4 regions of the Cedecea selenatireducens genome follow, and region 4 is predicted to be linked to each of the others. Evidence: riboswitches for the same ligand, from Rfam matches in the RefSeq annotation. Region 4 holds a riboswitch; each other region holds the start of a gene.

The links. Region 4 has a riboswitch for thiamine pyrophosphate ahead of thiC (phosphomethylpyrimidine synthase ThiC). Riboswitches for the same ligand answer to the same signal wherever they lie in the genome.
Region 1: it holds a riboswitch for thiamine pyrophosphate, as region 4 does, so the genes downstream of both, thiB (thiamine ABC transporter substrate binding subunit) here and thiC (phosphomethylpyrimidine synthase ThiC) in region 4, are expected to answer to the same signal.
Region 2: it holds a riboswitch for thiamine pyrophosphate, as region 4 does, so the genes downstream of both, thiM (hydroxyethylthiazole kinase) here and thiC (phosphomethylpyrimidine synthase ThiC) in region 4, are expected to answer to the same signal.
Region 3: it holds a riboswitch for thiamine pyrophosphate, as region 4 does, so the genes downstream of both, tenA (thiaminase II) here and thiC (phosphomethylpyrimidine synthase ThiC) in region 4, are expected to answer to the same signal.

The regions. Positions count from the first base shown of each region.
Region 1 covers NZ_JBHIKW010000003.1:38,340-46,008, reverse strand. The annotation lists gene thiP (thiamine/thiamine pyrophosphate ABC transporter permease ThiP) at 1-300, opposite strand, end outside; gene thiB (thiamine ABC transporter substrate binding subunit) at 276-1,259, opposite strand; TPP riboswitch at 1,291-1,392, opposite strand; gene sgrR (HTH-type transcriptional regulator SgrR) at 1,442-3,100, opposite strand; gene sgrT (glucose uptake inhibitor SgrT) at 3,188-3,367, shown strand; gene ACE38U_RS05595 (sugar efflux transporter) at 3,481-4,659, shown strand; gene leuD (3-isopropylmalate dehydratase small subunit) at 4,698-5,303, opposite strand; gene leuC (3-isopropylmalate dehydratase large subunit) at 5,315-6,715, opposite strand; gene leuB (3-isopropylmalate dehydrogenase) at 6,718-7,669, opposite strand, start outside.
Region 2 covers NZ_JBHIKW010000001.1:543,456-551,124, reverse strand. The annotation lists gene ACE38U_RS02600 (ABC transporter substrate-binding protein) at 1-675, opposite strand, end outside; gene ACE38U_RS02595 (LysR family transcriptional regulator) at 797-1,723, opposite strand; gene ACE38U_RS02590 (FMN-dependent NADH-azoreductase) at 1,979-2,590, shown strand; gene ACE38U_RS02585 (DoxX family protein) at 2,631-3,035, shown strand; gene lpxO (lipid A hydroxylase LpxO) at 3,079-3,981, opposite strand; TPP riboswitch at 4,200-4,296, shown strand; gene thiM (hydroxyethylthiazole kinase) at 4,335-5,123, shown strand; gene thiD (bifunctional hydroxymethylpyrimidine kinase/phosphomethylpyrimidine kinase) at 5,120-5,920, shown strand; gene ACE38U_RS02565 (GntR family transcriptional regulator) at 6,007-6,753, shown strand; gene ACE38U_RS02560 (PfkB family carbohydrate kinase) at 6,727-7,669, opposite strand, start outside.
Region 3 covers NZ_JBHIKW010000001.1:399,559-407,227, forward strand. The annotation lists gene ACE38U_RS01895 (DUF3320 domain-containing protein) at 1-1,369, opposite strand, end outside; gene ACE38U_RS01900 (gamma-glutamylcyclotransferase family protein) at 1,868-2,242, shown strand; gene ACE38U_RS01905 (hypothetical protein) at 2,193-2,495, opposite strand; gene ACE38U_RS01910 (LLM class flavin-dependent oxidoreductase) at 2,766-3,788, opposite strand; TPP riboswitch at 3,951-4,052, shown strand; gene tenA (thiaminase II) at 4,112-4,792, shown strand; gene ACE38U_RS01920 (ABC transporter ATP-binding protein) at 4,789-5,529, shown strand; gene ACE38U_RS01925 (ABC transporter permease) at 5,526-6,296, shown strand; gene ACE38U_RS01930 (ABC transporter substrate-binding protein) at 6,323-7,255, shown strand; gene zigA (zinc metallochaperone GTPase ZigA) at 7,300-7,669, opposite strand, start outside.
Region 4 covers NZ_JBHIKW010000024.1:17,937-25,605, forward strand. The annotation lists gene ACE38U_RS21710 (HesA/MoeB/ThiF family protein) at 1-85, opposite strand, end outside; gene thiE (thiamine phosphate synthase) at 78-713, opposite strand; gene thiC (phosphomethylpyrimidine synthase ThiC) at 713-2,614, opposite strand; TPP riboswitch at 2,703-2,813, opposite strand; gene ACE38U_RS21725 (Rsd/AlgQ family anti-sigma factor) at 2,864-3,367, opposite strand; gene nudC (NAD(+) diphosphatase) at 3,466-4,239, shown strand; gene hemE (uroporphyrinogen decarboxylase) at 4,275-5,342, shown strand; gene nfi (deoxyribonuclease V) at 5,355-6,026, shown strand; gene ACE38U_RS21745 (YjaG family protein) at 6,070-6,660, shown strand; gene hupA (nucleoid-associated protein HU-alpha) at 6,847-7,119, shown strand; gene ACE38U_RS21755 (DUF1481 domain-containing protein) at 7,134-7,669, shown strand, end outside.

The DNA of each region.
Region 1 (7,669 bases), on a different contig from region 4:
CAGCGTCATGGCACAAAGCCGCAGCAGCGCCATTCGGCCAGGAAAACGGCGTCGGTACAGCGCCCGGGCTAAAAATATCGCCGGGAAAACGGAGAGTGCCGCAGAAAGAAACGCCTGCCAGAACGAGAAGCGCAGGACGTGCCAAAGGTAGCTGTCCTGCAAAAGAGCAAAGACATCCGTCTGCGGGGCGTTAAGCCACAGCGCCAGAAAAGCCGCCAGGGCTACCGCCACGATAAGCATCGCGGCAAATAGCCCTGGATACAGCCAGCCGGGTATTAGCGGCTGACGGCGCGTTGCCATTCATTAATCCATTCTGCGCGCTGGGTGGCGACCTGCTGAGGCGTAAATTCCAGCGTGGTTTTTGGTTTTACCAGCCCGTCGAAGCCAGCAGGCAGCGCCACGCTAGTGACCGGGTACATCCAGTTGCCGGTTGCAATGGTGTTCTGGAAACCAGGCGTGGTGATGAACTTAATAAACTTCTCGGCAAGTTCTGGCTGCTTGCTGTTCGCCAGTCGGCCTGCGACTTCAACCTGCAGATAATGCCCTTCGCTGAAGTCGGCCGCGGCGTAGTTGTCCTTCTTCTCTTCGATGATGTGGTAGGCCGGCGACGTGGTGTAGCTCAGCACCAGATCGGCTTCGCCTTTCAGGAACAGGCCGTAAGCTTCACTCCAGCCTTTGGTTACGGTGACGGTTTTCTTCGCCAGCTTTTGCCAGGCTTCCGGAGTTTTATCGCCATAGACTTTTTGCATCCACAGCAGCAGGCCAAGCCCCGGCGTACTGGTGCGCGGATCTTCGTATATCACCTTCCATTTCTGGTCGCCTTCAACCAGCTCTTTCAGGCTCTTCGGCGGATTTTTTAGCTTGTTCTTGTCGTAAACGAAAGCGAAGTAGCCGTAGTCGTAAGGAACGAAGGTGCTGTTCTTCCAGCCGCCGGGCACCTGTAGGGCGCTGGTTTCGACGTTAGAAGGGGCAAACAGTTTGGTTTGCGAGGCCGCGTCCAGCAGGTTGTTATCCAATCCCAGCACGACGTCTGCTTTGCTGTTCTTGCCTTCCATGCGCACGCGGTTCAACAGCGAAACGCCATCTTCCAGCGCCACGAATTTCAGTTCGCAGTGACAGTCGGCTTCAAACGCTTTTTTCACCGCCGGGCCAGGGCCCCAGTCGGCGGCAAACGAGTCGTAGGTGTAGACGGTTAATACGGGCCTGGCGAAAACGGGCGCGGCAACCAGCGCCAGCAGCGGCAGAAATTTTTTGAACACTTTGCACCTCAATAAAAGGGGGCAAAGGAATTGAGCGGAGTGTCTCAAATCCCTTCGCCGGCGTTATCCGGATCAGGTTCGACGGGTATTATCTCAGCTCGGACAAACTGTCCTGGCACCCCGTTGAGCAGGAGGGATTCTACTGACTTCCCCCGGATTGCGAAAGCTGTGTTACGAAAACGTTATGGACCAGGCGGAGCAAACCAGGCTGATTTAAAATCAAACCAGCCCAGCGTGTTCATGCGCACGCCGCGCATGCTGCGCTGCCCTTCAATGCGTAACCAGTGGTGAATCAACGGGATAACGTCATTGCGCTCGAGCATTTGCCTGCTCCATTCCGGCAGCGCCAGCGTTTTACTGTGCCAGCGGCGGGCATCGCCCTGCCAGTCGATCGGGATGCACTTTTGAATCAGAGGGACTTCATAAAGCTGGGCAAACAGGGAATATTCCAGCGGCATGGTGAAGTTCACGCTGTTCAGCCAGATATCGCTTTCGGCGTCGCCCTGATGCCACTCAGCATAATCGATCTCCTGAATAATCAGTTTCACGCCCTGCTCGGCCAGCAGTTCGGTCATGATGTTACTGATCACCCGATGCTCTACGTGATCGCGATAGTAGGTGAGGGTGATGCTTTCAAGCCCGGCAGGTTTGGCGGTAAGAGGTCCCGGGCGCGAGTGGTGCCAGCGCGGCAGTAGGCCATAGGCAGGGAACCAGTATTGCTGGTACTGCTCGGCAGCGCGGTAAATAAGGTTAACCGGCGAGAGAATATGGCCAATCCACTGGCGGACGCTTTCATGCAGGCCAAGTCTGGAGCGGCTATCAAACAGCAAATAGTAGCACCCCTCTTCCGGGCGGCTTTCTACGGCTTTCTCGCTGTCCGGCATGCCCTGAAGCTGCACGCCACAGCTCGACTCTTCACCCACTTCGGGCAAGACCCAGAAGTTAACCTCGTCTATCAGCGCCCTGAAGCCAAAATAATCATCAAAAGCGTGAATCTTCAGCTGGTTACGGTTATTCCGAGCGACGGAATAAGGCCCTGTACCGACCGGCTGGCTGGCGAAATCGGACATCGTTGTCCATTCGCGCGGTAGGATCATGGCGTTCACGCTGCCCAGCAGCCACGGCAGCCAGTCATCCGGCTGGCTGAGGTGAATATCCAGCGTCCAGGTCGTCGGCGAGGTTATCTGCGTGATGTGGGCAAACAGCGGCAGGGTGTTGATGCGCTGCAGGGAAGAGATGATATCCAGCATGTCCAGCTCACGGCCGTGATGGAAATGAATGCCGGGGCGGAGGAAGAAACGCCAGCGTAAAGGGGAAATTTGCTGCCAGTGATGGGCAATATCCGCTTCGAGTTCCCCATTTTCCTCATTTATTCGCGTCAGGCCGCTGAAAATCTGGCGGGCAATGTGGGTTTCGGAGCGCCTGAGCGCCGAACCGGGCAGCAGATTCAGCAGCGGGCGATAGTAAAGGACGCGAAGAATATGCCGGCCCTGGCGGAAGCTGCGCCCTAAATGAGAGATAAGCATCTGCCGCACCGCGGCCTTGTCGCCGACGATCTGCACCAGCTGATCGATTCGATCCTGTTCCAGAAGGTCTTCCGCCCGCTGCTGCTGGAGCGCCAGCCCTGTATAAAGGAAGGTGAGCTGTGACCGCTTGCCCCTCCCTGCTTCTGCCTGCCAGCTTAGCCAGCCTTTTTCCTGCATGGCGTTGAGTAAGGTCCGCATATGACGGCGGGAGCAGTTGAGCAATTCCGCTAAATCATTCAGCGTGGTTTCCTGAGGCTTGCCTTCGCAGCATTGCCACAGGCGGATGAACTGTTGTTGCAGACGAGATGAGGACATAAAAGAGGAACTCCCGGCGGAAACTCATCAATTTAACTTTCCCTATATTACGTCAATAATCATCAGCGATGAAGCGAGGAGGTGTTTATGAAGCGGTCATCACCTGCGAGGTTTTTCCAACAGTACTTTGCCGCAACGCAGTTTGTTTGTTCTGGATGGCTGGCTCGCCTGACGGTGGAGCAAAGACTAAGGATGCTCGAAGACTTGATGCAGTGGGAGGTTACAACCCCGATGCCCGAGAACGCCAACACGCCGACTCATGTGTGACTGAGTATTGGTGCTTTTACCACGCCAGCAGCTGTTTACTGCTGGCTTTTTTCGTTTAATCTTTACGCATTTAGCGAATACCTCTGACTACACCCTCCTTTTAAGGACAGCTCATGCTCTGGTTTTTGACCCGCGCACGTCGTTTTAACCCCGTTTATGCTGCCTTTATGGCCGTGTCTTTTATGATTGGCGTGGCCGGTGCGCTGCAGGCCCCGACGCTCAGCCTCTTTTTAACCCGCGAAGTTGAAGTTCGGCCCTTCTGGGTTGGTCTGTTCTATACCGTTAATGCGATTGCCGGGATCGCCGTAAGCCTGCTGCTGGCAAAAAGATCGGATAGCCGGGGAGATCGTCGCAAACTGATTATGGTTTGCTGCGCGATGGCGGTGGCAAACAGCGTTCTTTTTGCCTTCAACCGGCATTATCTGACGCTGATTACGCTCGGCGTGATGTTTGCCTCCATCGCCAATACCGCTATGCCGCAGATTTTTGCCCTGGCGCGTGAATATGCCGATCGTTCCGCTCGTGAAGTGGTGATGTTCAGCTCGATCATGCGTGCGCAGCTTTCCCTTGCCTGGGTTATCGGGCCGCCGCTTTCCTTTATGCTGGCGCTAAAGTATGGCTTCACCACCATGTTTCTTATTGCTGCCGGGATATTTGTTATCTCGCTGCTGCTGATTGTGTTTGCTCTGCCTTCGGTTGCCCGAGCCGAGCCCTCCGCCGAAGTGGCGATAACGGAGGTCAGCGGCTGGAAGGACAGCAACGTGCGGATGCTGTTTGTCGCTTCGATGCTGATGTGGACCTGCAACACCATGTACATCATCGATATGCCGCTGTGGATAAGCCAGGATCTCGGGCTGCCGGATGAGCTGGCGGGCTTATTGATGGGCACGGCCGCCGGGCTGGAGATCCCCGCCATGATCCTCGCCGGCTACTACGTGAAGCGCTTTGGGAAACGTAACATGATGGTGGCGGCGGTGGCTGCGGGCGTGCTGTTTTACCTTGGGCTGATCCTGTTTCACTCTAAAACGGCGCTGGTGGTGTTGCAGCTGTTTAACGCGGTGTTTATCGGGATTATTGCCGGGATTGGGATGCTGTGGTTCCAGGATTTGATGCCGGGAAGGCCGGGCTCTGCGACAACGCTGTTCACCAACAGCATTTCAACGGGCGTGATTTTAGCCGGCGTACTGCAGGGGACGCTGGCGGAAGGTTTTGGTCACTACTCTGTGTACTGGCTGATGGCAGGACTTGCGGTTGTTGCCCTGTTTCTCACCAGCCGGGTGAAGAACATTTGAGGGCTTCCCCTCTCCCATGTGGAAGAGGGGAAAACAGCTTACTGCATAAATGCAGGCAGCTTTTTCTCGTAGCCGGAAATGGCGGCTTCGTGCTGTAGCGTCAGGCCGATGCTGTCCAGGCCGTTCAGCATGCAGTGGCGGCGGAAACTGTCGAGTTCGAACGAATAGCTTTTCTCACCCGCCTGAACCGTTTGGGCCTCCAGGTCGACGACAAACTTAATGCCCGGCTGGGCTTCGACCAGCTTAAACAGCTCGTCCACCTGTTCGTCGCTCAGAATGACCGGCAGCAGCTGGTTGTTAAACGAGTTGCCGTAGAAGATATCGGCGAAGCTTGGCGCAATCACCACTTTGAAGCCGTAATCGGTCAGTGCCCACGGGGCGTGCTCACGGGAAGAGCCGCAGCCGAAGTTTTCACGCGCCAGCAGGATAGAAGCGCCTTTAAATTCCGGGTAGTTCAGAACGAACTCCGGGTTAGGCTGCTGCCCGGCATCGTCCAGAAAACGCCAGTCGTTAAACAGGTGAGCGCCAAAACCGGTGCGGGTGACCTTCTGCAAAAACTGCTTCGGGATAATGGCATCGGTATCGACGTTCGCCGCGTCCAGCGGAACGACCAGGCCTGTATGTTGGATAAATTTCTCTGCCATGGTGGTTCCTCTTATTTCAGTGTACGAATATCGGCAAAATGACCGGCCACAGCGGCAGCGGCGGCCATTGCAGGGCTGACCAGATGGGTGCGCCCCCCGCGGCCCTGACGGCCTTCGAAGTTACGGTTGCTGGTGGAGGCACAGCGTTCGCCCGGATTCAGGCGGTCGTTGTTCATTGCCAGGCACATTGAGCAACCCGGCAGGCGCCATTCAAAACCGGCTTCAATAAAGATCTTATCCAGCCCTTCTGACTCGGCCTGAGCTTTTACCGGACCGGAGCCCGGTACAACCATCGCCAGCACGCCTGGCGCGACTTTACGGCCTTTGGCGATTTCTGCGGCAGCACGCAGGTCTTCGATGCGTGAGTTGGTACAGGAGCCGATAAAGACTTTGTCGATGGCCACTTCGGTCAGCGGAATACCCGGCTTCAGGCCCATATAAGCCAGCGCTTTTTCGGCCGATGCGCGTTCAACCGGATCGCTAAAGGATTCTGGGTTAGGGATGTTGTCGGTAACAGAAATAACCTGGCCGGGGTTGGTTCCCCAGGTGACCTGCGGGGCAATGTCGGCGGCGTCCAACGTTACGATGGTGTCGAACTTCGCGCCTTCGTCGGTGCTGAAGGTTTTCCAGTATTCGACGGCTTCATCCCAGTCAGTACCTTTTGGTGCATGCAGGCGGCCTTTAACATATTCGAAGGTGGTTTCATCCGGTGCGACAATCCCGGCTTTGGCTCCCATTTCGATAGCCATGTTGCACAGCGTCATGCGGCCTTCCATGCTCAGGGCACGGATAGCGTCGCCGCAAAATTCAACCACGTGGCCGGTGCCGCCGGCGCTGCCGGTTTTGCCGATGATTGCCAGCACGATATCTTTGGCGGTGATCCCCGGAGCCGCTTTGCCTTTCACTTCAATTTTCATGGTTTTCGCACGACCCTGTTTCAGGGTCTGCGTCGCCAGCACGTGTTCGACTTCGGAGGTACCGATGCCGAAAGCCAGCGCGCCGAATGCGCCGTGAGTCGCGGTGTGGGAGTCGCCACACACGATGGTCATGCCTGGCAGCGTAATCCCTTGTTCAGGCCCCATGACGTGAACGATGCCCTGAAAAGGGTGATTCAAATCGTACAGCTCAACGCCAAACTCTGCGCAGTTCTTCATCAGCTCCTGCATCTGGATACGTGCCATCTCGCCGGAGGCGTTGATATCCTTAGTTTGGGTCGACACGTTGTGATCCATGGTGGCGAAGGTTTTCCCCGGCTGGCGAACCGGGCGGCCGTGGGCACGCAGCCCGTCAAAGGCCTGTGGGGAAGTCACTTCATGCACCAGATGGCGGTCGATGTACAGCAGCGGCGTCTCTTCCGGGGCTTCATACACGACGTGGGCGTCGTACAACTTCTGATATAAGGTTTTGGCCATGATTACTTCCCCTGAGCTACGTAGCGGGCAATGATGTCGCCCATTTCGTCGGTGCTGATTGCGTTGCCTTCGCGGGCTAAATCACCGGTGCGATGGCCTTCTTCTAACGCGCGATTGATGGCGCTTTCGATAGCCTGGGCGGCTTCTTCGGCATTCAGGCTGTAGCGCAGCAGCAGCGCCAGGGACAGGATCTGCGCGATAGGATTTGCAATGTTTTTGCCCGCGATATCAGGTGCGGAGCCGCCCGCGGGTTCGTACAGGCCAAAGCCCTGTTCGTTGAGGCTGGCGGAAGGCAACATGCCCATAGAACCGGTGATCATGGCGCATTCGTCGGACAGAATGTCGCCGAACAGGTTGGAGCACAGCAGCACGTCGAACTGGGACGGATCTTTAATTAACTGCATGGTGGCGTTGTCGATATACATGTGGGACAGCGACACATCAGGATATTCTTTGGCGATTTCGTTGACGATTTCACGCCATAACAGCGACGTTTGCAGCACGTTTGCTTTATCTATAGAGGTCACTTTGCTGCGGCGCTTACGGGCAGATTCAAAGGCGATACGCGCAATACGTTCAATCTCAAAACGATGATAAACCTCGGTATCGTAGGCCTTCTCATGCATACCGCTGCCTTCGCGGCCTTTCGGCTGCCCGAAGTAGATCCCACCGGTCAGTTCGCGAACGCACAGGATATCGAAGCCGTTTGCCGCGATGTCGGCGCGCAGCGGGCAAAACTCTTCCAGCCCCTGGTACAGGCGAGCCGGGCGCAGGTTGCTGAACAGTTTGAAATGCTTACGCAGCGGCAGCAGGGCGCCACGCTCGGGCTGCCCGGCCGGTGGCAGATGCTCCCACTTAGGGCCGCCTACCGAGCCAAACAAAATAGCATCAGCCTGCTCGCAGCCTTCGACCGTGGCCGGCGGCAGCGGGCTGCCGTGGCGATCGATGGCGGCA
Region 2 (7,669 bases), on a different contig from region 4:
ACCGAAGGTCTGGCAGCATTCATCGCCGCGAATACCTGCCGCACGCTCAATAAACACGCTCGGACGCTGCTCTGGTTTCAGCGTGGCCACACGCTCGCGCACCAGGTTCATCCGCTGCTGGTAGTGCTGAATAAAGGCGTCCGCGTTTTTCTGCTCATCAAACACTTTGCCCAGCAGCTCGATGCTCGGCAGGGTATTGGTCAGCGGCTGCTGGCGGAAGTCGATAATCAGTACCGGAATGCCGACTTTTTCCAGCTGGCTCAGCACGCCGCTGTTCTTCAGCTTAGCCAGCACGCCGATGTCAAAAATGATCAGATCAGGCTGTAAGGTAACCGCTTTTTCGACGCTGAAATCCGTGTAGTACGGATTTTCAAACATCGTGATTTTACTCACCTGCGGGAATTTTCTCGCGTAGGCATCCGCCAGGTCAGGCGCTTTGGTTTTCAGCGAGTTATCCCAGGCAATAATATTTTCCAGCGGATCCTTCGGATGAATAATGTTGAGCGCTAGCAGGGCTCGTGCATCCGCCAGCATCACGCGTTTGGCCGGATGCGGCAGCGTAACTTCCCGACCCGCTACGTCGGTAACAACAATCGGTGCGGCCTGGGCAGCACAGCTCAGCAACGCAACGGCAGCGAGCAGCCAGCGAGCTTTGGCGGTAAACACTGTGAACATGGATGACCTTCAGAACGGGAAAATTTAGGAAGGGAATGATAATCGATCTCATGATGTTTGGAACGGGGCGGCAGGAATTTTTCTGGTTACCAAAGGGGGCCCACCGGCCGATCGTTCGCCGCTAGTCTTTAAGCCGGCTGGCGGCCAGCTTAGCCGGGCAGAGGTTTTTAAGCCGCTCTATCAGCCAGCGTCCGGCCGGGCCTGGCGGAGAGGCAATGGGGTAGACGCCAAACATCGGCAGCGCGAGGCCGCCCGGCGGTACGTCCTCAATGTTCAACCGCACCAGCCGTCCTTCGCTGATATCCCGCTCCACAACGTGTGACGGCATGCTGCCCCAGCCCAGGCCGTCGAGCAAAAAGGCGTGTTTGGCCAGCAGATCGCCCAGTCGCCAGGTGGAAGGGGACATCACGCCAAACTCTTTGCCTTTGGAAAGTTCGGAGCGGTCGGTCAGCACCAGCTGTACGTGTTTGGTCAGTTCTGACTTTGGCACGATGCCTTCGAACTGTGCCAGCGGATGGTCGGGAGCGGCGACCATTACCAGCGAGACCCCGGTCAGGCGCTCTCCGGTTAACGATGCGGGCATATCCGGCAGTGAACCGAGAATGCCAATGCCCGCGCTGCCGTTAAGCACGGGCTTATAGCCGCCGCCAAGCGCCTCAACAAACAGGCGCAGCGGCGTGCCAGGAAACTGTTCGCGGAAAGCTTTTGCCGCCGAAGTCATTGCCTCCAGCGGAAAGAAAACGTCCACCACCACCGAGAGTTCCGATTCCAGCCCTGACGACATGCCCCGTGCGCGGGCCTTCATAAAATCAACGCGAGAGACAATGCCACGGGCGTCGGCCAGCAGTACTTCACCCTCGGGCGTGAGCTTCGGATACCGGCCAGAACGGTCGAACAGCTGCACGCCAATTTGCGCCTCCAGCCCCCTGATCAAATCGCTTATCACCGACTGGGCCCGATACATTTTGCGGGCGGCCGCGGAAAAGCTGCCTTCGTCGACGGCGGCAATAAACGTGCGAAGTTGGTCCAGCGAAATACCGTCCAGCATTGTGATTCCTGCCTGACTGTGAAGGGGTGAAGCGCAATATAGCGCCTCGCGTTGGCTTTGTCATCGGCGATGATGTATCGGCTGGGTCGATGGGTTGCATCGAAATATAACGGCTATTCGGGTGGATAAGGCGGTGGCATAGTGACTGCCATGTTCAGCGAATCCTGAAGATTGAGCTCCGCTATGTTAACGGCTTTTAAAAAACTTTTTACGCGCTTATCCCCTAAACAAAGCTCTATTTCTGAGGCCAAAACCATGTCGACTATTCTGCATATTGATACCAGTGTTCTGGGCGGTTATTCCGTCAGCCGCCAGCTGTCGGCGGAGATTGTTGCCCGCCAGAAAACGCTGCACCCCGGCGCGACCGTGATTTACCGGGACCTGGTTCAGGCCCCGGCTCAGCACCTGTCGGATAAACACATTGCCGCTTTCCAGGGGGCTGAAGTGACCGACGCGGCGCTGGGCGAAGACCTGGCCGCCGGGGGGGCGTTCATCGACGATCTGTTCGCTGCCGACGTGATTGTTATTGGCGTGCCGATGTACAACTTCTCCATTCCTTCCCAGCTCAAGGCGTGGATTGACCGCGTTTGCGTGGCCGGGCGTACCTTCCAGTACGGCGCCAACGGCCCGGAAGGCCTGCTGCCAAAAGGCAAAAAAGTGTTCATCGCCTCTTCACGCGGTGGTCAGTACACCGGCGACAGCCCGGCGGCCTTCCTGGAGCATCAGGAGTCTTATCTGAAAGCGGTTCTGGGCTTCATAGGCCTGACCGACGTGACGATTATCCGCGCTGAAAACTTAAGCCGTGGCGATGACGCGAAAAATGCCGCGCTCGCCGATGCCAAAGGCCAGATTGCCGCGCTGTCCTGATAGCGACAACGCGCATCAATCAACTTAACGGGAAATCCGGATGGACAGATACGCTACTAACTTCGCGACCTTGGGTCGCATCGTGATTGCTGCGATTTTTATCGTCAGCGGATTGGGGAAAATTGCTACGCCTGAGGCGACGCAGGGCTATATTGCCTCGGTAGGGCTGCCGTTCCCGTTACTCGGGTATCTTATTGCCCTGGCGGCTGAGGTGGGAGGCGGCGTTCTGCTGCTGGTGGGTTACCGTACGCGGTTGATTGCGGCCTTGCTTGCCGTGTTCACCGTAGCAACAGCGGTGTTTTTCCACCACAACTTTGCCGACCAGAACACCCTGCTGCACTTCCTGAAGAACCTGATGATTGCTTCGGGCCTGCTGCAAATCTCAGCGCTGGGGGCGACCTCCCTGAGCTTTGATACGCGCCGCCTGCAGCGTCAGTTGCGGTAACTCGTTTAACGTAAGGCCTCAATTATGGGGCCTTACGCTTTGATTAAAACGCCCGCCAGATAAGCACCGCAATCCCGCCAAACAGCAGCCATTTAACGATGTAGTACACCGTCTTATTCCAGCTTTTGAGCTTCTTGCCGACGATACGAATCTGATAGATGTAACGGAACGCGCGGTTAATGCCGCCGATGCGGTCATTTTCATCGTTAGGCGCCGACGCGGCGCTCATCAAATTGCGTCCCAGCCAGTGATTGACCGCCTGGGCCCAGCGGTAACGCATCGGTCTTTCCACATCGCAAAACAGGATCAGGCGATTCTCACCGCTGGTATTTTCCGCGTAGTGAATATAGGTCTCGTCAAACAGCACGCCTTCGCCATCTCGCCAGCTATAACGCTTGCCGTCCACTTCAATAAAGCAGCGATCGTCATTGGGGGTTGCCAGCCCCAGGTGGAAACGCAGCGAACCGGCGTACGGGTCGCGGTGACGCGGCAGGCGGCTGCCGTCGGGCAGGGTGGCGAACATCGCGGCCTTGATGGACGGAATCGCATGCAGCAGTTCGGTAGTTTTTGGGCACAGCAGGCTGGCCGACGGGTGGGCGTTTTCATACCACTTCAGGTAAAAGCGTTTCCAGCCGGTTTTAAAGAAGGAGTTAAAGCCGGCATCGTTAAATTTGTCGGCGGCTTTTATCTGCTCCAGCTTTTGCAGGTGAATACCTTCTTCGCGAATAACCTCCCAGTTATCACGTAAAGTGACGAGTTCGGGAAACGTTTCCGGCGTTAAGTAAGGCGTATTCGGTACTCGGGAAAAGAGGTACATAAAGCCGTTGAGCGGGGCGGTAAACGTAGAGTGGTCCGACAGCTGCCGCCAGAAGCGAAAGCGAACCCGGCCGCGATAATGCACATAGGCCACTGAAATAATAATGATGAGCAAAATGATATATTTCATATTGTTTTATCTAACCACTATGATTTTGAACATCCCTGCCGGGCGAAAGGCCCAGACTGCCATAAACGCACCTTTGCAAAGGCGCTGAAATAGAGCTTAGCAGCGGTTTTAGCGAAGTAAATGTTGCCTCGGAACAAGTTTCGGGCTTGTTTAAAACAAGGGGGGCTGGCATCATTCTTAGCGTGGTTAACCTGTAGAGTTAATCACAACACATTGATTTAAATGACTCGGGGTGCCCTTCCTTGTGAAGGCTGAGAAATACCCGTACCACCTGATCTGGATAATGCCAGCGTAGGGAAGTCAGATGCCTGTCCGGTATCCCTTCTTTCACGCCGGACAGGAGCCTTACCTTGATGCAACCTGACCTGCTACCCGGCGCGACTGCCGCCTCTGTTTTACACCAACTCCGTCAGCATTCTCCGCTGGTTCACTGCATGACCAATGACGTGGTGCAAACCTTTACCGCCAACGTGCTGCTGGCGCTGGGCGCTGCCCCGGCCATGGTGATTGAGGCCGAAGAAGCGGCGCAGTTCAGCGGGCTGGCGAGCGCGCTGCTGATCAACATCGGCACGCTGACTTCAGAGCGTGCAGCTGCAATGCTGGCTGCCATTCATGCCGCCAATAATGCCGGAACGCCATGGGCGCTCGACCCGGTCGCTGTCGGAGGTCTTGCTTTCCGCACACGTTTTGCTCGCGAGATAATTCAACTCAAACCGGCCGCTATTCGTGGCAACGCCTCTGAAATCCTGGCGTTAGCGGGGGAGCAGGCCGGAGGGCGCGGCGTGGACAGCACCGACGATGCGCTTTCTGCTATTCCGGCAGCGCAAACGCTGGCGCGGGAAACCGGGGCGGTGATTGCCGTGACCGGCGAAATTGATTACGTCACAGACGGAGAGAGAACGCTTGCCGTTAACGGCGGCGGAGAGCTTATGACGCGCGTAGTCGGCACCGGTTGCGCACTTTCCGCCGTGGTTGCTGCTTGTTGTGCTTTACCGGGCGACAGGCTGGACAACGTTGCCAGCGCCTGCCGTTTTATGTCGCTGGCCGGTGAGCAGGCCATCGCTGCCAGCCGCGGGCCGGGAAGCTTTACGCCCGCTTTCCTCGACGCGCTTTATCATCTGAATGCGGAGGTGCTGGCATGAAGCGAATTAATGCTCTGACCATCGCCGGAACCGATCCAAGCGGCGGCGCGGGGATCCAGGCCGATCTGAAAACCTTCTCCGCGCTCGGCGCTTACGGCACGAGCGTGATCACCGCGCTGGTGGCGCAAAACACCCGTGGCGTGCAGTCCGTTTACCGCATCGAGCCTGCGTTTGTGGCGGCGCAGCTCGATTCGGTACTCAGCGATGTGCGTATAGACACCACAAAAATTGGCATGCTGGCAGAGGCCGATATTGTTGAGGCCGTCGCGGAACGTCTGGCGTTTTACAAGGCACCGAACGTGGTGCTGGACACGGTGATGCTGGCGAAAAGCGGTGATTCGCTGCTGGCCCCATCTGCGATAGAAAGCTTACGCCGCAGGCTGTTACCGCACGTTGCGTTGATTACGCCTAATCTCCCGGAGGCCGCGGCGCTGCTGGATGCACCTCACGCGCGCAGCGAAAAAGAGATGCGCGAACAGGGTGAAGCCCTGCTGGCGATGGGCTGCGAGGCGGTGTTGATGAAGGGCGGGCACCTGGATGATGAGGAAAGCCCGGACTGGCTCTTCACCCGCCATGATGTGCAGCGTTTTACCGCGCCTCGTGTACAGACGAAAAACACCCACGGCACCGGCTGTACTTTATCTGCCGCGCTGGCTGCGCTACGCCCTCGTCATGACGACTGGGCGCAAACCGTAGCCGCTGCAAAAGTCTGGCTGTCCAAAGCGCTGGCGCAGGCCGATTCTCTCGAAGTCGGGCACGGCATTGGCCCGGTGCATCATTTCCACGAATGGTGGTAACTGTCGGTTAAGCGAGAAGTTTTTAGCCAGCATAATACCAATGGTACTATACTGGCTTCATCTTCCTTGCCGGACAATTGCGTACCATGGAACAGGCCCATCACCAGTTAGTTGAACAGCTAAAACAGCGCTTTGCCGCCCCGGATAACGTCCCTCTGTACCTTAAATTTGTCGAAACGGTGAAAAACGCCGTGCGCTCTGGTCAACTGCCTCAGGGCAATATCCTGCCGGGCGAGCGCGACCTCAGCCAGCTTACCGGGGTTTCACGGATTACGGTGCGCAAGGCGATGCAGGCGCTGGAAGATGAGGGCGTGGTGACGCGTTCGCGCGGCTATGGCACGCAAATTAATGCGACGCTTGAGTATTCGCTGAAAGAGGCCCGAGGGTTTTCGCAGCAGGTGGTGCTGCGGGGCAAAAAGCCGGACACGCTGTGGGTTAACAAGCGGGTGGTGAAATGCCCGGCGGACGTTGCGGAGCAGCTGGCGATCCCGGCGGAAAGCGAAGTCTTTTTACTCAAGCGTATTCGCTATGTGGACGAAGATGCGGTGTCTATCGAGGAGTCTTACGTGCCGACAGGCTTAATTGCCGATCCGGATGAGATTGGCGTCTCGCTGTACGACTACTTCCGCAGCCAGAATATTATTCCGCAGCGCACGCGCAGCAGGGTCAGCGCCAGAATGCCGGACAGCGAATTCCAGACGCATATCAAGCTGGAAACGCCGGTGCCGGTTTTGGTCATCAAACAGGTGGCGTTCGATCCGCAAAACCGGCCCATTGAGTACAGCATCAGCCACTGCCGCAGCGATTTATACGTTTTCGTCTGCGAAGAGTAGGGACTGTTCGAGCTGCTCGAGTTCAGGCGCGCAGTCGCCTCCGCGATGGCCAACCACATAGCTGGCAACCGCATTACCCAGGCTAACCGCTTCTTCCAGACTCCAGCCTGCCGCCAGGCCTGCCAGCGTGCCGCCCGCGTGGCTGTCGCCCGCACCGATAGTATCGACGACGATGGTCGGGAACGGTGCGGCGATGCCCATTTGTTTGCCGTCGGCGAACCAGGCGCCTTCTTTATCTAACCTAACGATCAGCGGGCTGGCGTAGCGGGCCAGCCAGGCGTGGCAGATAGCTTCGATATTGTCAGGATCAACCTCAAGCCACTCCGCAACGATGGCGGCTTCCTGGCGATTCAGCGAAACAATCGGCCTGCAGGCCATGATCCTCGCCAGCAGCGGCTGGGCAATATCGGCAATGCGCGGGCCAAAGTCGATAAACGGCGTGATGTCGCGAAGTGATTCCAGCCAGCGGACGAGTAGTTCAGCGCCCGGCCCGGCGAGCTGGTAGCCGGAAAGCGACAGCAGCGTGCCGGGCGAGATAACCAGGGCATCAAGCCAGGCCTGATTCCACTGATGCTCCACGCCGCGAAAAGACATAAAGGTACGTTCTCCGTCGGGCTCAACCAGCGCCAGGCACCAGCCGTTATCCCCCGCATCGGTATGAATTTCGCTACGGATTTGCTGTTTTTCGAGGCTGTTGCGAATAATGTCGGCCCAGGTACCCTGGCCAATCGGCAGCGCGTTCTGCGAGGTTATGCCCAGGCGCGACAGCGTAATGGCGATGTTCAGCGCGCAGCCGCCGATGTTCACCCCCTGCTGGTGCAGCTCAATATCACAGCCCCGCCACGGCAGGGCGTAGGCGTCGGCGATGACGTCAATCACCGCCGAACCGAGCACGCAAACCGGGCGCTGAGCGTTA
Region 3 (7,669 bases), on a different contig from region 4:
TGAATGTCGAGGGATGATATATTTTGTGCAGCCTTGCCGGATGCTCATTCAGTTTGTCCCTGGCATCTGTTAAATTTTCAACTAGTGCTTCAGGGAATTCCCCTCTAGGCGATCCTAACTCCCAGACCCTTTTTAACTCTTCCAGAAAAACTTTTTTGTTTGCCTTATTACTGTGTAGTTCTAAGCAAGCATCTCCCACTCCTGCATAGTCGAGACGACGTTTAACAACTTCAAGCGCGGCCATTTTTTCAGCAACAAACAAAACTGTTTTCCCGTCCGCGACAGCTGAAGCAATAACATTGGCTATTGTCTGGGACTTCCCTGTTCCAGGCGGCCCCTGGATAATCAAGTTTTTCCCCTGACGCACGTCGTGGATAGCAAGGGTTTGAGAAGTATCGCTATCCATAATATGGAGCATATCTTTCGGAAGGATGAAAGGATCTATAGGTGTATCATCATGGAGTCTCTCATCTGGTTCATCAAACCCATCAACCATTAGGGATTGTATAAGAGGTTGGGCCGTGATGTTATCGCCTTCAGGCCAGTTTTCCGGGTCTAAGTCACGATACATTAGAAACTTAGCGAAGGAAAAAAATCCCAGCGTGATATCGTTTTCCTGAACACCCCAATCTGATTTTACCTGTACTGCCTGGGCAATTTCATCGATGTATCTGGAAAGATCAAACGCATCATCTGTATTGAGCTTGGGCAGTATAATTTCATGAGTTCGCTGGAGATAAGCTTCCAGAGAAAGGTTTTCAATAATTTCATCTTGCCTTGCCCGCAGTTTAAATCTTTCACCAACGGTTCCGCGCTCAAGAGAAACAGGAATCAGGATTAAAGGTGCATACCTTACGTTCTCTTTATTGTTAGGATCGATCCATTTTAAGGAGCCCAATGTTAAATAGAGAATATTTACACCTTGTTCTTCCTCTAATGTTCTGGCGTCATGGTATAGATCCAGCAATTTTTTTTGCAGCCCCTGGAGAGTCAATCTTGTTTGAAGCTTAGTGTCCTGATGCTCGGCACGGATAGCATTTGGGGCAATATCATCATCAAAAATGAGTGATGCTTCATTTATGTTCACCGCATCAGGATCGTTTTCCATCTCTTCAACATCAATTAACTCTCCTTTTCTACCCGCTCGTCCTGGCAAAAAAGTGAATGCTTTGCCTTCTTGTACGAGAAGACGATAGATCTCAGTAGACCTCTCGTCAGTAATTTCCAAAAGTTTCGCTGTCTTAGATTTTGGTATATTTAGGAGTTTATTACGCGCAGATAAGTCAAGAAGCTCCATGCGCGCTCGTTCGAGTTTTTGCTGAAGGGAAAGACTATTATTCTTAAATAGTGAATCTTCGTTATCATTCATAGCAGATGTTCCACAGGTTTCTTGAAGACGTATTGAGCATCCAGCCTATGATAGGTCGGAGGCATTCAACATCAGAATGTCGGTATCTTAGCTATTTTTTTGGGGTTATTCTAATTGTAATTTATATAAAACCCCCAAATCGACCAATGTATCTTAAGCCGTGCTTTACATGTTGATTCCATACAGTACAGGTTGTTATATCCTATAACTCAGTCATCAACATCTTCACCTGATAAAAACAATCCAACAAAAAAACATATCTCTTACGAATTAAATAACGAAATCATCTAAACATGCGCGCATTATTATGATTTATCACTAACAGCGAAGGTATACCTCACACATAACCACATACTCAGTCAACTGTTGTCTAAGCTAATGTCAGCCAGAAATACTAAACACTTGAGAAAGGCTTTCCCGTTGCCAGCCGCCCAATTACGCCGTATGTTAAATCCCCTTCCCTACCCCTGATTTAGCTGCTCTGCACGAGGAAGAAAAATGGAATCATTGTTTGTTTACGGCACGCTTCGCCCCGGCCATGTTAATGCACATATCATGGAGAACATCGGCGGAGAGTGGCGGCCTGGCTACGTGAACGGGACTTTTTATGAAAAAGGTTGGGGAGCCGCCGCCGATTTTCCCGGCATCTTGCTGGACAAGAACGGCCCGGAGGTGCACGGCTATCTGTTTATATCTCCCAACCTGCACGAACACTGGCCGATGCTGGATGAGTTCGAGGCCGGTTACGATCGTGTAGAGATTGATGTCACCACGCTTGATGGCAGGACGGTGACCGCCTGGATTTATCAGCTACAGCCACGGGTTATTGGAATAACAAAGAAGAAAGCCCAACGGCCATCACGACGCCCATGACGACCTGCACGAGGACAACCAGAAATGCGAGCACGCCAAATACGGTGATTTTTCTGCGAAGAATGCATGTCACGCCGGATAATACCGCGCTAAACAGCACTATTTTAAGCAGATAGCTCAGCGGCACCAGAGCAGGGAGGTTGGCATGTATCCCGACGATACCTACGAGCCCAAGAAGAAATCCCCCGCAAAAACCCCATCCCCAAAACGTCATCGGCAAACTGAGTTGCCCCGTGACCAGTCTCTTCAACACAACGCTATCCCTTTATAATGTTTATATGTAAACGCCAGTTATCTGGCTTATTCAGTACGGTAATGTGCCGTATATAATAACCTCTTCTAATACGATTCAATGCCGCTAAATAAAAACCATAACCTACCAAAAATAGTAGGCCTGCCTTTTGTTTTTCCAAAATAGAAAAGCCCGCCGGGTCTCCCACGGCAGGCCTGGAAACATACAGACGTCAGCTTAAATCATGCAGGTCTTTATTCAGCGCGTCGCTCAGCACAATATCTTCGAAGTTCACCGCCAGCCCAGTTCCGGCGCGATGTGCTTCAGAATAGATTCGATTACGTGCACGTTATAGTCCACGCCCAGCTGGTTTGGCACGGTTAACAGCAGCGTATCGGCTTCGGCAATCGCTTCATCCTGCGCCAGTTGCTTAATGAGCAGTTCCGGTTCGGCGGCATAGCTGCGGCCAAAAATAGCCCGGGTTTGTGGGTCGATGTAGCCCACCTGGTCGCCTTCTTTGCCGCTGCCGCCAAAGTAGTTGCGGTCACGCTGATCCATTAACGCGAAGATGCTGCGGCTGACGGAAACGCGCGGCTCACGCGCATGGCCCGCCTCTTTCCAGGCGGCACGATAGGCGCGGATTTGCTTCGCCTGCTGGATATGGAACGGCTCGCCGGTTTCATCGGTTTTCAGCGTCGAGCTTTGCAGGTTCATCCCTGACTGCGCGGCCCACACAGCTGTCGCGTTGGAGCTTGCTCCCCACCAGATTCGCTCGCGCAGTCCGGCAGAAAACGGCTCAAGGCGCAACAACCCCGGAGGATTGGGGAACATCGGCTGCGGGTTCGGCTCGGCAAAGCCTTCGCCTTTCAGCGCTTCGAGGAACACCTCGGTATGGCGGCGAGCCATATCGGCCTCGGTTTCCCCTTCTCCAGGCACATAGCCAAAGTAGCGCCAGCCGTCGATCACCTGCTCAGGAGAGCCGCGGCTTATCCCGAGCTGCAGGCGTCCGCCGGAAATCAGGTCGGCAGCACCGGCATCCTCCACCATATAAAGCGGATTCTCATAACGCATATCGATAACGCCAGTGCCGATTTCAATACGTTTAGTTTTTGCCCCAATGGCTGCCAGCAGCGGAAATGGCGAGCTTAGCTGGCGAGCGAAGTGATGCACGCGGAAGTAAGCGCCGTCCGCGCCAAGCTCTTCTGCGGCAACGGCAAGGTCGATAGATTGCAGCAGCGTGTCTGCCGCAGAGCGCGTGCCGGACTGGGCGGAGGGCGACCAGTGGCCAAACGAGAGAAAGCCAATCTTTTTCATCGGATATCGTCCTTAGACTCGGGGTAATCGGCCTACAGTGACAAAAGTTTCGCCCCAAACGCCAGCAAAATATTGAGATACCGCACTAAACGAATCACCGGTTTGATCGGGGCCAGGCACAGCGCCTGACGATTGTAATCAAAAAGTAAATGTCGTATAACAGGCACCTCCGAGGGGTGTCCTGTATGGGCTGAGATGGCGTAAGCCGAACCCTTTGAACCTGATCTGGGTCATGCCAGCGAAGGGACGGTCGGCAATTTCGCCTGTGTTATTGCCTGTTCATACCTCTGCGCGCCCGGATCTCCACTTACACAGGAGGTCCCATGTACACCCCACTTTTCGAAAACGGTCTTTACGGACGGCTGCGTCAGCAGGCCGGTCGCCACTGGCAGGATTACGTCGATCATCCTTTTCTGCAGCAGCTTGCCGCCGGAACATTGCCCAAAGCAGCATTTCAGCGCTATCTGACCCAGGATTACCTTTTCCTGATCCACTTTGCCCGTGCCTATGCCCTTCTGGTGAGCAAGCTCCGCACGCTGCCCGAAATGCGCGCCGCGACCGCCTCTCTGAATGCAATAGTTTCTGAACTGCCGCTCCACGTGGCCTGGTGTGCAAGCTGGGGTTTAGACGAGGAGCAGATGGCCGCCCAGGCGGAAGCACCGGAAACCATGAATTACACCCGCTACGTGCTGGATATCGGCCATTCAGGTGACGCGCTCGATCTGCTGGCCGCCCTGCTGCCTTGCGTGGCTGGCTATGCCGAAATCGGACTTGGCTTGCTGCACAGCCCCGACACGGTAATGGAGGGCAACCCCTACGCCACCTGGATCCGTAACTATGGCGATGAGGGCTATCTGGCCGGGGTGCAGGCCGCTGTTCAGCTACTTGAAACCGTAGGGCGTCAGCGCGGGGCAGAGAGCCGCTTCGCCGAGCTTTCGCAAATATTCACCACCGCAACGCAGCTTGAATCCGCGTTCTGGCAAATGGGGCTGAATGCCTCATGACCGAAAGCCATACCTCGCCGGGCATTCAGGTTCGCGATCTCAGCCTGCGGTTTGGCAGCCAGACCATTTTTGAAGGGCTGAATTTTGATATTCCTGGCGGGAGCTTCGTTGCCCTGCTGGGCGCGAGCGGTGCCGGTAAAACCAGCCTGCTGAAGATTATCGCCGGGCTGGCGCAGGCCAGTGCCGGAAACGTGACCTGCAGCGACGGCCAGCCCGTTGCCGGGCGCATAGCCTGGATGGGGCAGAAAGATTTGCTTTATCCCTGGCTGAACATCGAGCAGAACGTGGCCCTGGGTTCGCGCCTGCGTGGCGAGACTGTTGATCGCCAGTGGACGGCGCATTTGCTTGAGCAGGTTGGGCTGGCGGGCTATGCCAAAGCTTTGCCCGTCGCGCTGTCGGGTGGTATGAGGCAGCGCGCAGCTATCGCCAGAACGCTCTACGAACGGCGGCCGATAGTGCTGATGGACGAGCCGTTTTCGGCGCTGGACGCCATTACCCGAACGGCGATTCAGGATCTGGCGGCGGAGCTGCTGGTAAAAAACACCGTGCTGCTGATCACCCACGATCCTATGGAAGCCTGTCGGCTCAGCCACCGCCTGCTGGTGCTGTCCCGCTGGCCTGCGGGCATCGATGATACGCATGTTATTGCCGGGCAACCGCCTCGCGCGCCGGACGATGTTGACCTGCTGAAAAGCCAGGCCAGCCTGCTGCAACAGCTGATGAGGGCCGCAGAATGAGGTCACCCTCAGAAAGTCATGCTACTCGCCTGTGCCGGGGGCTGACCGTCTTCGCCGGGTTGCTGCTGCTCTGGTATCTGCTCACCCTCGGCAATATTCCCGCCTTTCTTTTGCCTTCACCTTCGGCGGTGGCGCTGGCGTTATGGCATGGCCGCGACTATCTCGTCTGGCACACGCTGGTCACCGCCTCAGAGATTATCAGCGGCCTTGTCCTCGGCGTGCTGTTCGGCGCAGGCCTGGCGTTGGGCATGATGTTTTCCCCCCGCCTGCAGCGCTGGCTAATGCCGCTGGTGCTCACCAGTCAGGCAATCCCGGTCTTCGCCCTGGCTCCGCTGCTGGTGCTGTGGTTTGGCTTTGGCATGAGCGCCAAAGTGGCGATGGCCGTACTGGTTATCTTCTTCCCGGTGGTGTCGTCGTTCTTTGACGGGCTGCGTCGGGTGAACAACGACTATCTGGACCTGGCCCGCACCATGGGCGCTTCGCGCTGGGCACAGCTGAGGCACGTGCGGCTGATGGCGGCGCTGCCTGCTTTTGGATCAGGCCTGCGCATGGCGGCCGCAGTGGCCCCCATCGGGGCAATTATTGGCGAATGGGTCGGCTCTGCCGAAGGGCTGGGCTACGTCATGCTCAACGCCAACGCCCGTATGCAAACCGACGTCTGTTTTGCCGCGCTGTTTATTTTAGTCCTGATGACCGTTCTGCTTTGGCTGGCGGTAGATGTCCTGCTGCGGCGGTTGATCGCCTGGTCGCCTGAAAACACTGAATAACCGTCTTAATTAAGGAACCAATTAAAATGAAAAAAACGATTTGTGGCCTGCTGCTCACCGCTGCCTTTGCCGCCCAGGCCTCCGCCGCCGAAAAGCTGACGCTGGTGCTCGACTGGTACATCAATCCCGATCACGCGCCGATCATGGTCGCCGAACAGATAGGCGCTTTTAAAGCTGAGGGACTGGATGTGAAGATTATCCCACCGTCCGACCCTGCCCTGCCGCCACGCCTGGTCGCCGCCGGGCAGGCCGACCTGGCCATCACCTACCAGCCGCAGCTGCATTTCTTTGCCGACCAGGGCCTGCCGCTGGTGCGCGTGGGCACGCTGATAAACTCGCCGCTGAATACGGTGATGACGCTGGATCAAAACATCAAATCGCCGGCGGATCTCAAGGGCAAAAAAATAGGGTATTCCGTGAGCGGTATTGAGCAGGCGACGCTTGCCACCATGGTTGAGCATGAGCACATCAGGCCGGAAGAAATGAAGCTGATAAACGTTAACTTCCAGCTGACCAGCGCTCTATTGGCGGGCCAGGTGGATGCGGTGATCGGCGGCTATCGCAATATCGAAGCGCTGGAGCTTAAACTTCAGGGTAAAACGCCGACGGTGTTTAACGTCGAGGACTACGGCGTCCCGGCCTACGATGAGCTGATTTTCGTGGCGAACCGCAACGCGGCCAACGAGCCAAAGATCAAAAAATTCCTCGCCGCGCTGAAAAAAGGCAACGAGTACCTGCAGGCGCATCCGCAGGAAACCTGGCAGGCATTTGCTAAAGCCCACGCGGAGCTGAATACCGAGCTGAACAAACAGGCCTGGCAGGCAAGCCTGCCGCTGTTTGCCGCTGACCCGGCAAAACTCGATCGTGCACGCTACCAGGCTTACGAACAGTTCCTGTTTGATAACAAGCTGATCAAGAAAATCACCCCGGTAGACGACTACGCCGTAGAACTGCACTAAGCCAGATAGCCCGGCCGCCTGCAAACGGGCGGCCGGGCATTCGGTCAGTCAAACCAGGCATCTATCGGATCGTAATAGCGTGCCCAGGCTTTGGGGCCTTCCGCCATCTCGGCATCGGTGAGCAGCGCATATTCCAGCTTCTCACGCAAAACAGCCTCATCCATATCAATACCGATAAAGACAATTTCCTGCCGCGCATCGCCGATGCCGTCTTCCCAGTTGTTTAAAATGTGCTGGAGACTTTCTGGGTCCTGCGGCCACCGTTCACGGGGAATACCAGCCCACCACATTCCCGCCAGCCCCTGACGCATCACGCCGCCCGCGTGGGACCAGGATCCGGCATGATGAGGGCGACTCGCCAGCCAGAAAAAGCCTTTGGAGCGAATAACGCCTTTTAGCCCACCGTCGGTCACC
Region 4 (7,669 bases):
TGGACAGCAGTTTTTCCTGCCCTTCAATGGCCACATCCTCCAGCAACAGCTGGCGGCTGTAGCGCATAAAATCCGCGTCATTCATCGCCGGTTCCTGCCAGTTCGAGTAATTTCGCCGTGGCAGCACACCAGTCCGGAGCCTGAGTAATCGCGCTGACGACGGCAACGCTGCCAACCCCGGTCGCTAAAACGGCAGGTACTCGATCGATACTTATCCCGCCGATGGCAACGGTGGAATAGTCGCCCAAAGTTTGAATGTGTTCTGCCAGCTTATTCAGTCCCTGAGGGGAAGAGGGCATCTGCTTGGTTTGGGTGGGAAAGACATGGCCCAGCGCGATGTAGGACGGATTAGCGCTTAACGCGCGATCCATTTCCATGTTGTCGTGGGTAGAAAGCCCAAGGCGAAGCCCGGCTTCGCTTATCGCCGTCAGGTTAGCCACGTCCATATCTTCCTGGCCGAGGTGCACGCCGTAGGCGCCATGTTTGATGGCCAGTCGCCAGTAGTCGTTGATGAACAAGCGGGCGTTATAGCGCTCACCCAGCGCAATAGCTGCGATGACGTCGGCTTCGACTTCTTCGTCATGCTTGTCTTTAATACGGAGCTGAATAGTTTTGACGCCCGCGCCCAGCAGACGTTCGATCCATGCCACGCTGTCGACGACCGGGTAAAGGCCAAGCCTGCGTGACGTGGCTGGAAATGTGAGTTTTGACATTATGCTTCCTCCTGTCTGAGATAAATTTCACCGCCCCGGGCGCGAAAGTCCTGGGACATCTCTTCCATACCTGCGTCTATCGCCTGTTTTGCGGCGTAGTCCCGCACTTCCTGCGTGATTTTCATTGAGCAAAATTTAGGGCCGCACATAGAGCAAAAATGTGCGACTTTGCCGGATTCCTGCGGCAGGGTTTCATCGTGGTAAGCGCGAGCGGTGAAGGGATCGAGCGCCAGGTTGAACTGGTCTTCCCAGCGGAATTCAAAGCGTGCTTTGGACATCGCGTTATCGCGGATTTGTGCGCCAGGATGACCTTTGGCCAGGTCAGCGGCGTGGGCGGCAATCTTGTAGGTAATCAGCCCCTGTTTAACGTCCTCTTTGTTCGGCAGGCCAAGATGCTCCTTCGGCGTCACGTAGCAGAGCATGGCGCAGCCAAACCAGCCGATCATGGCGGCGCCAATGCCGGAGGTGAAATGATCGTAGCCCGGCGCGATATCGGTCGTTAGCGGGCCGAGGGTGTAGAAAGGCGCTTCGTGGCAATGCTCCAGCTCTTCGGTCATGTTGCGGCGAATCATCTGCATCGGCACGTGGCCCGGGCCTTCAATCATCACCTGGACGTCATACTCCCAGGCGATTTTGGTCAGCTCGCCCAGCGTATGCAGCTCGGCAAACTGCGCTTCGTCGTTGGCATCCTGTATTGAACCGGGGCGTAAACCATCGCCCAGCGAAAGTGAAACGTCGTAGGCGGCGCAGATCTCGCAAATCTCGCGGAAGTGCTCGTACAGGAAATTTTCCTGATGATGGGACAGGCACCACTTCGCCATAATCGACCCGCCGCGCGACACGATGCCGGTCAGGCGTTTCGCCGTCATCGGCACGTAGCGCAGCAGCACGCCCGCGTGAATAGTGAAGTAATCCACGCCTTGCTCTGCCTGTTCCAGCAACGTGTCGCGGAATATTTCCCAGTTCAGGTCTTCGGCGATGCCGTTAACCTTCTCCAGCGCCTGGTAAATCGGCACCGTGCCAATGGGCACCGGGCTGTTGCGCAGGATCCATTCCCGCGTTTCGTGAATATAGCGGCCGGTCGAGAGATCCATCACCGTATCGGCACCCCAGCGGGTGGCCCACACCAGCTTCTCCACCTCTTCTTCAATAGAGGACGTGACCGCCGAATTGCCGATATTGGCGTTCACCTTCACCAGGAAGTTGCGGCCGATAATCATTGGCTCTGATTCAGGGTGGTTGATATTGGCGGGAATAATCGCTCGGCCGGCGGCGACTTCATCGCGCACGAACTCCGGCGCGATGTTTTCCGGCAGCCTTGCGCCGAAGCCTTCGCCCGGATGCTGGTGGCGCAGGACCTCATCGCGGATGCGTTCGCGCCCCATATTTTCGCGAATGGCTATGAACTCCATCTCCGGGGTGACAATGCCTTGCCGGGCGTAATGCAGCTGGGTGACACATTTTCCCGCCGCCGCCCTACGGGGCGCTAGCTGAGTTTCAAAGCGCAGCTCGTCCAGGCCGTCGTCGGCCAGACGTGCTTTTGTATAAGCTGAGCTGCGTTCATCCAGCGTTTCGCTGTCACGGCGTTCGGCAATCCAGGCGCTGCGAAGAGGGGAAAGTCCGCTTAACACGTTTATAGCGATTGCGGGGTCGCCATAAGGGCCAGACGTATCGTAGACGGGGACAGCATCGTTCGGCTGATATTGAGGAGTATCATTGTTGCCGCCGGTGAGCGTCGGGCTGAGCTGAATTTCCCGCATTGGGACGCGGATATCTTCGCGTGATCCGGTCAGATAGATGCGCCGGGAGTTGGGGAAGGCGGTGCCTTCAAGCGTATTGATAAAGTGTTGGGCGGCTGCACGCTGTTCGCGTCGGCCCGGTTTTTTTTCAGATGCAGACATAGCTCATTCCAGGTTTCATCAGGATATGGCTTGTCAGGACAACGGAAGGAGTAATGGATATGGGCCGCCCACAAACGGGTGCACCAAAGAAAGAATTACTCTTGTTCCCTTCGCAGGTTCTAACCTGATCAGGTTCCGCGGATCCCGAATTAACGGTCTCAGCCGGTGCATAACGCACTCGGCACTCCGACAAGAATGATCCCACCTCGCGGTGGGAAAGTTGTAAATTACTCGTTAATAGCTAACAACTCAAGCTGGACTTGCCAGCCCGGCCGCATCGCTGGCGCTGCCGTCCAGGTTGTTATCGATAGCCAACAGGACTAACTTATCTTCAAGGGTGAAGCGGGCCTCAAGGCACTCGCCTATCTCCGATAATGCCTGCTGAAACTCGACCCAGCTGTCGCGGCCGATGGCGTTTTCGAGATGCGAGTCGTAGAGGTCCATTATCTGTTGGGTATTGGCTTCCAGTTGAGGATAAAGCTGTGCCGCGCTCAGCAGCGGGCTGCCGCCTTCCAGGTTGCTGATAATGCGCTCGTAAATACTAAAATGGCCGGAAGAGAGATAATCCACCAGGCCGTGGCAAAAATTATCTAACGCTTTTTCGTCGAGCGCGGTGTGGGATTCCTTGTTAGGCTTGATCCCGACCATGTTGTAATAGGCAACCAACAGGTGTTTACGAGCCTGAAGCCACTGGTCAACTAACTCATTACTACCACCAACGCGCTCAGTCAGATTGGCTAACTGGTTCAGCATGATTGAGACTCCGTGAGTTAAAAGATTGAACGCAAACTAACCCAAAAAAGTAAAAACTAATTGTTTATATCAGTGAACACGGGGATGTGCACCAGGTTATGGAACGTGTTATTCAAAACTTAGATCATGGTTGGTGGATAGTCAGCCATGAGCAGAAAATATGGTTGCCGCAGGGTGACTTACCTCACGGCAGCGCCGCCGAATTTCAGCTTACAGGCTGCCACGCCCTGGACATCGGGGAATGGGAAGGCGAACCGGTATGGCTGATACGAGAACCGCGCCGCACGGACATGGGCTCGCTGCGCCAGCTGCTGGACCGTGATGTTGGCCTGTTTCAGCTCGCCGGAAGGGGTGTTCAACTGGCCGAGTTTTACCGCTCGCATAAATATTGCGGCTACTGCGGCCATGAAATGCACTTCAGCAAAAGCGAATGGGCGATGCTCTGCGGCCACTGCCGGGAACGCTATTACCCGCAAATCGCCCCCTGCATTATCGTTGCTATCCGTAAGGACGATCATATCCTGCTGGCTCAGCATACGCGCCACCGCAACGGCGTTTACACCGTGCTGGCCGGATTTGTCGAAGTGGGTGAAACGCTGGAGCAGGCTGTGGCTCGCGAAGTCATGGAAGAGAGCAGCATTCAGGTGAAAAACCTGCGCTACGTGACCTCCCAGCCCTGGCCTTTCCCGCAGTCGCTGATGACCGCATTTATGGCGGATTACCATAGCGGCGAAATCAAAATAGATCCCAAAGAGCTGCTGGATGCCGGCTGGTATCGCTATGACCAACTGCCGCTATTGCCGCCGCCGGGCACCGTGGCGCGCCGCTTAATTGAAGATACCGTTGCCCTGTGTCGCGCGGACTATGAATGATAGACTGCGGCGATACAGCTAAAGGAAAGGTAAAAATGACTGAACTGAAGAACGATCGTTACCTGCGCGCCCTGCAGCGCTTGCCGGTAGATATCACTCCGGTATGGATGATGCGCCAGGCCGGGCGTTATTTGCCGGAATATAAGGCAACGCGCGCTCAGGCGGGTGATTTTATGTCGCTGTGCAAAAACGCCGAGCTGGCCTGCGAAGTCACCCTGCAGCCGCTGCGTCGCTATGCGCTTGATGCGGCGATCCTCTTCTCGGACATTTTGACCATTCCAGACGCAATGGGGCTTGGGCTGTACTTTGAAGCCGGCGAAGGCCCACGCTTTAGCTCCCCAATTAAAAGCCTGGCCGATGTTCAAAAGCTGCCGATTCCAGACCCGGAAGGCGAGCTGGCTTACGTGATGAACGCGGTGCGCACCATTCGCCGCGAGCTGAAAGGCGAAGTCCCGCTGATTGGCTTCTCCGGCAGCCCGTGGACGCTGGCCACCTATATGGTGGAAGGCGGCAGCAGCAAAGCGTTTACCGTGATTAAGAAAATGATGTTTGCCGAGCCAAAAGCGCTGCATCTGCTGCTGGATAAGCTGGCACAGAGCGTGACGCTCTACCTGAACGCGCAAATCCGCGCGGGCGCGCAGTCGGTGATGATCTTCGATACCTGGGGCGGCGTGCTTAGCGGCCGTGACTACAAAGAATTCTCGCTTTACTACATGCACAAAATCGTCGACGGCCTGCTGCGTGAAAACGACGGTCGCCGTGTGCCGGTGACGCTGTTCACCAAAGGCGGCGGTCAGTGGCTTGAAGCCATGGCGGAAACCGGCTGCGACGCGCTGGGCCTGGACTGGACGACGGACATAGCCGACGCTCGCCGTCGCGTAGGTCATAAAGTCGCTCTGCAGGGTAATATGGATCCTTCCATGCTTTACGCTCAGCCTGCACGTATCGAAGAAGAAGTTGCCACTATTCTTGCCGGCTTCGGCCAGGGAGAAGGGCACGTCTTTAACCTGGGCCACGGTATTCATCAGGATGTTCCGCCGGAGCATGCAGGCGTCTTTGTGGAAGCGGTGCATCGCCTGTCGGCGCAATATCATCGCGCTTAAGGAAAAAGAGGGATGGATCTCGCAGCATTACGAGAGCAGCAGCTGGATCTGGCCGCAAAGGTGATCCGCGAGGATCGCCTTGACCAGGATCCGCCGCGTTTGATCGCCGGGGCCGATGTGGGGTTTGAACAAAGCGGAGACGTCACCCGCGCGGCCTTCGTTTTGTTGAGCTATCCGTCCCTTGATCTGGTTGAATATCAGGTGGCGAGAATGGCTACCGCCATGCCCTATATCCCCGGTTTTTTATCTTTTCGAGAATACCCTGCGCTGCTTGAAGCGTGGAGTATGCTTTCGCAGAAACCCGATCTGGTGTTTGTGGACGGGCACGGCATCTCGCATCCCCGCCGTTTAGGCGTAGCCAGCCATTTTGGGCTGCTGGTGGACGTGCCAACTATCGGCGTAGCGAAAAAGCGGCTGTGCGGAAAGTTTGAACCGCTGGGCGACGAGCCGGGCGCTCGTGCGCCGTTGATGGACAAAGGCGAACAGCTGGCGTGGGTCTGGCGCAGTAAAAAACGCTGTAACCCGTTGTTTGTTTCTACCGGGCACCGGGTGAGCCTCGACGGCGCGTTAACGTGGGTTGAGCGCTGTATGGCGGGCTACCGTCTGCCGGAGCCGACCCGCTGGGCCGATGCCGTCGCCTCCGGGCGTCCGGCCTTTAAGCGCCTGCAAGCAATTGGCAGGTGATTCAGGTAAACTGCCGCTAATTTTCCGTCTTTGAGACACCGTCATGTTACAGAACCCAATTCATTTACGCCTGGAGAAGCTCGAAAGCTGGCAGCACGTCACCTTTATGGCCTCTCTGTGCGAGCGTATGTACCCGAACTACGCCATGTTTTGCCAGCAAACCGGCTTTGGTGATGCCCAGCTTTATCGCAAGATCCTCGACCTGATTTGGGAAACCCAAACGGTGAAAGACGCCAAAGTGAACTTTGATAGCCAGTTGGAAAAACTTGAAGAGGCAATTCCTGCGGCTGACGACTATGATATTTACGGTGTCTATCCGGCGATTGACGCCTGCGTGGCGCTGAGTGAGCTTGTCCATTCTCGTCTCTCAGGTGAAACGCTGGAGCACGCAATCGAAGTCAGTAAATGTTCAATCACTTCGGTGGCGATGCTGGAAATGACTCAGGCCGGTCGTGAAATGACCGACGAGGAGTTGAGAGCAAACCCGGCGGTAGAAGAAGAATGGGACATTCAGTGGGAGATTTTCCGACTGCTGGCGGACTGCGAAGAACGCGATATTGAGCTCATTAAAGGGCTTCGTGCTGACCTCCGTGAGGCCGGCATCAGTAATATCGGTATAAATTTGCAGCAATAAGACAGTAAAACGTGACATACAGTCTGATTTGTCCTCCCTGGAGGCTTCCAATTAACCCCCCGTCTGGTCTACATTTGTGGGGCGAATAAAAGTGGCTGTCGGTGCGTGTATGCAGGAGAGTGCTTTTTATGCATTTCCGTCGCACTCGATGCTTAGCAAGCGATAAACACATTGTAAGGATAACTTATGAACAAGACTCAACTGATTGATGTAATTGCTGACAAGGCTGACCTGTCTAAAGCACAGGCTAAAGCTGCTCTGGAATCCACTCTGGCTGCAATTACTGAGTCTCTGAAAGAAGGTGATGCTGTACAACTGGTTGGTTTCGGTACCTTCAAGGTGAACCACCGTGCTGAGCGCACTGGCCGCAACCCGCAGACCGGTAATGAAATCAAAATTGCTGCTGCTAACGTGCCGGCATTTGTTTCTGGTAAAGCACTGAAAGACGCGGTTAAGTAAGTTAACGCGTGTCGGTGAACAGTTTTAACAGAGGGGCGTTTACGCCCCTTTTGTCCGTCTGGCGCCCACTACTGGCGCTGGCGGGTGCGTTAGTGCTCACGGCATGCAGCAGCAATAAACTCCCTCCTTTTACCGCCACTGGCTATGTTGCCGACCAGGGCGTAGTTCGCATCTGGCGTAAAGACAACGCCGATGAGTCCACCCACATACTTACCGCCTTTAGTCCGTGGCAGCACGGGGCAACTACCACCGGTGAATACCGCTGGCAGGGCGATAAGCTGACCTTTATCGAGCTCAATATTCAGGGTAAGCAGCCGGAGCATGTCAAAGTCCGCTTTGACGACCACGGTGAGCTGAGCTTTATGCAGCGCGAAGTCAACAGCCAGAAGCAGCAACTCTCCAACGATCAGGTCGCTTTGTACCAGTTCAATGCCAACCGTATTCGGGAAACAAGCGAAGCGCTACGCATTGGCCACGTTGTGCTGCGTCAGGGGCGTTGGCACCAGAACGGCACGGTAACGACCTGCGAAGGGGAAACGCTATCGCCTAA